One region of the Streptococcus sp. 27098_8_134 genome, then DNA from elsewhere that is predicted to be linked to it. Evidence: predicted binding sites of a transcription regulator. Region 1 holds the regulator's gene; the other holds the start of a gene.

Region 1 (3,150 bases):
TCAGAGTCAACTGGCGGTAAAGTTGCTGAAGCTTCTCAAGCAGTAAATGTTATCAATCTTCTGGGTGGTCGCGCTAATATTGTAGATGTAGATGCATGTATGACTCGTCTGCGTGTGACTGTCAAAGATGCTGAAAAAGTTGGAACAGAAGAACAGTGGAAAGCTGAAGGCGCTATGGGCTTAGTTATGAAAGGTCAAGGCGTTCAAGCTATCTACGGACCAAAAGCTGACGTTCTCAAATCTGATATTCAAGACTTGTTGGATTCTGGTGAAGTGATTCCTGAAACACTTCCTAGCCAAAAAGCAGAATCAGCAGCTGCCGAAGTTACTTACAAAGGTGTGACTGAGGAAGTTGAAACTGTTGCGGACGGTCAAGTCATTGACTTGGTAAATGTTAAAGATCCAGTATTCTCACAAAAAATGATGGGTGACGGATTTGCAGTTGAGCCTGAAAATGGTAAGATTTATTCACCAGTTGCTGGTACAGTAACTAGCGTCTTCCCTAGCAAGCACGCTATCGGTCTTGTGACAGATAACGGCTTAGAAGTCTTGGTACATATTGGTTTGGAAACTGTTAGCCTTGAAGGTAAACCTTTCGAAGTTCATGTTTCAGAAGGTCAAAAAGTTGCAGCTGGAGATCTCCTAGTCACGGCTGACTTGGAAGCGATCAAGGAAGCAGGACGTGAAACTTCAACAATCGTAGTCTTCACAAATGCAGCAGCTATCAAGTCTGTAACAGTAGAAAAACTTGGTCAAGCATCTGCTAAGACAGTTGTTGCTAAGGTTGAATTGTAATATAGAAAAGAGAAATCATGGCAAAATTCCTGACATTAAATACTCATAGTTGGATGGAAGAAGAGCAAGCAACTAAGCTTAATCAGCTTGCAGAACGCATTCTTCAAGAAAAATATGATGTCATTTGCCTGCAGGAAGTCAATCAACTAACGGAGTCTGAACAGGTTGTTCAGGCTCCTTTCTATCAGGCGGTTGAAGGAGCGATTGCGATTCATCAAGACAACTTTGCTCTATGTCTGGTAGAAAAGTTGGCTGAGGCAGGACTGGACTATCATTGGTCCTGGGCCTATAATCATATTGGGTTTGATATTTACAACGAAGGAGTGGCAATCCTATCCAGAAAACCACTAGCTCCTAGAGAAGTTCTGGTATCAGAGGCTAATGATCCTAGGGATTACCATACCCGCAAGGTCTTGCTAGCTGAGACTGAGGTAGAAGGTCAATTGCTAACAATTGCCTCCTGCCATCTGTCTTGGTGGGACAAAGGCTTCCAGGGGGAATGGGCTAAGCTTGAAGCAGAGCTTCTCAAGGTTAAAACTCCTCTGGTCCTCATGGGCGATTTCAACAATCCAGTCGGCCAGCAAGGCTACCAGACTATCTTAGCCAGTCCGCTGAAGCTGCAGGATAGTCATGCCGTTGCGAGAGAAGCTATCGGAGAGGCGACAGTAGAAGGTACTATTGCAGGCTGGGATGACAATAAGCACGCTCTGAAGATAGATTATGTTTTCACTAGCCAAGGGATGGACGTTGAGCGTTCCGCTGTCGTCTTTGACGGGAAAGAAACCCCTGTTGTCAGTGACCACTTTGGTTTAGAAGTGCAAGTGACTTTATAATGGTAAAAAGATGAGGCAAGACTGTGAATACAACAGATTGCCTCTCTTTTTCTTTTTGATAAACATATTTTTAGGGCAAAATGGTGAAATATTACCCTCCAAACGGCTGTCTTTTGTTATTCTTGAAAACGTGTTATAATGAAGTATTAGGATTCTAGGAGGAAATGGTATGCGTTGTCCGAAATGTGGTGGGAATAAATCAAGTGTAGTTGATAGCAGACAGGCAGAAGATGGGAATACGATCCGCCGCCGCCGTGAGTGTGAGGAATGTCAGCACCGTTTCACGACCTACGAGCGCGTCGAAGAGAGAACCCTAGTGGTTGTCAAAAAGGACGGGACACGCGAGCAATTTTCTCGGGATAAGATTTTTAACGGTATTATTCGCTCCGCTCAAAAACGGCCAGTATCTAGTGACGAAATAGAGGAGATTGTCAACCGAATCGAGCAAAAAGTCCGCAGTCAGAGCGACAATGAAATCAATAGTGAATATATTGGATCCTTAGTCATGGATGAACTGGCCGAGCTGGATGAAATCACCTACGTTCGTTTCGCCAGTGTTTACCGGAGTTTCAAGGATGTGGGGGAACTTGAAAGCTTGCTCAAGCAGATTACCAAGGGGTCCAAGAAGAAAAAGGACAAATAAATGAAACCAAACCATCAGTTTTCTTTCTTGCGTAATAATGCAGTCAGCCCAGATATTGCTATCTTGACCAAGCTCTATCTGCCGATTCTGGGGAGAGAAGCGGTAACACTTTATCTTTATCTGCTGTCTTTTGGGGATAATGGACAAAAGCAGCACCTCTTCAGTCAGATTCTCAATCATTTAGATTTTGGACTTAATATTTTGGAAGAAAGTTTTGAGCGTTTAGCGGCGATTAAGCTAGTTGACCTTTATCAAACAGATGACCTTTATCTTATTCAACTCCACCCGACCTTAACGGCGGAGGAATTTTTCAGCCATAATGTGTACAGCCGACTCTTGGAAAAGAAAATCGGCGAAGCTGCTGCAGATGCCCTGCGACCAAAAAATCCTAGTGGAGAGAAATTGGTTAAGCCTTTTATGCAGGTGTTTGGTATGGAAGCTGAGCAGCCAAGGGCAGTGCGAAAGGCCAATGATTTTGACTTGGAGTATTTCAAGCAACGGATGGCTCAGGACAATCTTCGCTTTGCCAATGAAAAGGAAGATTTGTTAGAATTGTTTGCAATTGCTGAGCAGAAAAAGTGGACTTGGTATGAGACCTATGTCTTGGCTAGAGAAACTGCTGTTTCTCAGGTCATTTCTACTAAGAGGATGAAGCAAAAGCTAGCTCAGAAGCCAGCAGAAGGTCAGTTTTCTAAGCAAGAGCAGTCTATTATCCAAGAAGCGAAACGAACATCGCCAATGGTCTTCCTGGCAGAAATCAAAAAAACCCGTCAGGCTGCTATTACGAGGACGGAGAGAAAGCTTTTGCTAGATTTAGCTGAATTAGGCCTTTTGGACGAGGTTATCAACGTAATCTTGCTCTTAACCTTTAATAAGGTG
Region 2 (3,150 bases), on a different contig from region 1:
GTGTGCGCCAGACTGTTACCATTGTCGATAGAAGGCACAGCTGTGATGTGCGAGCTGTCTGTGACAAAGGTCAGGGCGCGTGTCATGGTCCGGATGGATTTTCCAAAGTCAGGCGATGTCATCATGTTGACAACGTTGGTAGAGCCTAAGTTACATGACACATCTGTTCCCAAGTGGAGATACTCTTGCGCATCATTCAAAAGGCTAGGCTCTTGTACCTGCAGGATTTCAGAGCAGAGGTTGCTCATGATGATTTTACCGTCGATTGGATTTGAACGGTTGGCTGTATCAATGTTTACAACATAAGGATAGCCAGATTCTTGTTGGAGTTTGGAAATTTCTGTTTCCAAATCACGGGCCTTGATCTTGGTCTTAGTGATATTTGGATTAGCGACCAACTCATCATACTTTTCAGTAATGTCAAGGTAGGCAAATGGCACGCCGTACTCGCGTTCAACAGAATATGGGCTGAAGAGGTACATTTCTTCATTCTTGCGCGCCAACTCGTAGAACTTATCCGGAATCACGACACCAAGTGAGAGGGTCTTAACCCGAACTTTTTCGTCAGCATTTTCTTTCTTGGTAGAAAGGAAGGCGATGATATCTGGGTGGAAGACATTGAGGTAAACAACCCCAGCTCCCTGACGTTGGCCCAGCTGGTTAGAATAGGAGAAGCTGTCCTCAAAGAGTTTCATAACAGGTACAACGCCAGACGCAGCTCCTTCATAACCCTTGATAGGTGCTCCAGCTTCCCGCAGATTGCTGAGGGAAATACCGACCCCGCCTCCGATACGAGACAACTGCAGGGCAGAGTTAATGGAGCGGCCGATTGAGTTCATATCATCTGTTACTTGGATGAGGAAGCAGGAAACCAATTCGCCGCGACGAGCCCGACCAGCGTTGAGGAAGCTTGGTGTAGCCGGTTGGTAGCGCTGGTGGATGATTTCATTAGCAATATCCTTGGCAATAGCTTCATCTCCGTTGGCAAAGTAGAGGGCGTTGAAGAGCACCCGGTCTTCCATACTTTCCAGATAGTATTCACCATCATTGGTCTTCAATGCATACTGGTTGTAGAACTTATAAGCAGCCATGAAAGATTTAAACTTGAAATCTTGAGCATGGATAAAAGCAGTCAGCTCCTCGATGTATTCAGGAGAGTAGAGCTGGATAAATTCCTTCTCCAAATAGTTTTCTTCTATTAAATATTCAATCTTTTCTGTAATAGAAGAAAATTGCTTGGTGTTTGGCTCAACGTTTTCTTTAAAGAAAGCTTCCAGGGCTTCTTTGTCCTTATGGAGCATAATCTGTCCGTTAATCGGACGGTTGATTTCGTTGTTGAGTCGGAAGTATGTCACATCCTCTAAATGTTTGAGTCCCATGTTTTCCCTTTTCTATATAAATAAGATAATTAGCTAGCGGAAAAAGTTCCGCCTTACAAAAGAAACGGCTCCTATGAGCATAGGAGCTGCAGTTTGCCCTGATAATATGTCCTTAGTTTATCTCCCAATCAAGGCACGCCGCCCTCAAAATAAACTACATTAAGACAGTTTTTTCAATTTACCAGGTTGGAAACCAGAAAATGCCTCAGTTGCTGTCTGAATCACAGGAGCAGCATTGAAACCAAGATCTTTGACATGGTCAATAAATTCTGGCTGTTCATCCAAGTTGATTTCGCGGTATTCTACATGATTAGTATCTAAGAAGCGCTTGGTCATTTTGCACTGAACGCAGTTGTTTTTTGAGTAAATAGTTACCATTAAAAATTCCTCTAAACTTTCGTTTTTTCTTTTAAATAATACGAAACTAGTATATCTAAAAGAAAATAGAATGTCAATAGTTTTGAACTAAATATTGTGTGATATTTTGTTATAGGATAGATTGCAATACAATATATAGTGTTTATATAAGCGGTGAAAAGAAGTGAAAAATTGCAGAAAAGGAGCAAAATGCTGTTGCGGCAATGCTTAAACAAGTCTTAAAATGTTAGATAAATGACTGGTAGCTTTTCCTCCCAAAAACCAAAATCCAATATCTTGTGTTACAGAATTTAGGGAATCACTAGGAGGAGTGGAGGGAGGAGTTTATATTCTTATTTTATAACAATTAGTTTCTATAAAATAAGAAATTTATGATTAAAAACTTAGTGGCAGTCATTTTTGAATAAAGCTTGGGAAATGTGGGATTTAGCTCGAAAATTCTCTCTTCAATATAATAAGAAGAGTTTTCATTTCCCAAGAAATATTTTGTAAGCGGGCCATAAAATTCTTGAAAAAGATTTCAAAAGGTGATATAATATCAACTTGTAAGGGTTATCACAATAACTCAAAAAGAATTATTTAAAAGGAGAGTCTAACTATGGCTTCTAAAGATTTCCACATTGTAGCAGAAACAGGTATTCACGCACGTCCAGCAACTTTGTTGGTTCAAACTGCTAGCAAATTCGCTTCAGACATTACGCTTGAATACAAAGGTAAATCAGTAAACTTGAAATCTATCATGGGTGTTATGAGTCTCGGTGTTGGCCAAGGAGCTGATGTTAAGATCTCAGCTGAAGGTGCAGATGCAGACGATGCCATCGCTGCAATCTCTGAAACAATGGAAAAAGAAGGATTGGCTTAATATGACAGAAATGCTTAAAGGAATTGCAGCATCTGACGGTGTTGCCGTTGCTAAGGCATATCTATTAGTTCAACCGGATTTATCATTTGAGACTGTTTCAGTCGAAGATACGAATGCAGAAGAGGCTCGTTTGGATGCAGCTCTTGAAGCTTCACAGAACGAGCTTTCTGTTATCCGTGAGAAAGCAGTAGATAGCCTTGGTGAGGAAGCCGCTCAGGTATTTGACGCTCACTTAATGGTACTTGCTGACCCTGAAATGGTTGGGCAAATCAAAGAAACAATCCGTGCGAAAAAGACCAATGCAGAAGCTGGTCTGAAAGAAGTAACGGACATGTTTATCACTCTCTTTGAAAACATGGACGACAATCCATACATGCAGGAACGTGCGGCAGATATCCGCGACGTGACAAAACGTGTTCTTGCTAACCTTTTGGGCAAGAAATTGCCAAACCCAGCGTCTATCAATGAAGAATCAGTTGTGATTGCTCATGACTTGACTCCATCTGATACAGCACAGCTGGATAAGAAATT

Evidence for each region. The regulator NrdR, encoded in region 1, represses ribonucleotide reductase genes. The targets are predictions, from matches to a motif close to ACACNATATATNGTGT.
Region 2: the regulator NrdR is predicted to act here: its motif matches at 1,884-1,899, upstream of nrdH (glutaredoxin-like protein NrdH).

Annotation. Positions count from the first base shown of each region.
Region 1 covers NZ_JAPVYD010000002.1:25,919-29,068, forward strand. Annotated here, with positions in the region: gene O3620_RS04600 (PTS transporter subunit IIBC) at 1-795, shown strand, start outside; gene O3620_RS04605 (endonuclease/exonuclease/phosphatase family protein) at 813-1,628, shown strand; gene nrdR (transcriptional regulator NrdR) at 1,798-2,271, shown strand; gene O3620_RS04615 (DnaD domain protein) at 2,272-3,150, shown strand, end outside.
Region 2 covers NZ_JAPVYD010000001.1:308,148-311,297, reverse strand. Annotated here, with positions in the region: gene nrdE (class 1b ribonucleoside-diphosphate reductase subunit alpha) at 1-1,379, opposite strand, end outside; gene nrdH (glutaredoxin-like protein NrdH) at 1,539-1,757, opposite strand; gene O3620_RS01390 (phosphocarrier protein HPr) at 2,356-2,619, shown strand; gene ptsP (phosphoenolpyruvate--protein phosphotransferase) at 2,621-3,150, shown strand, end outside.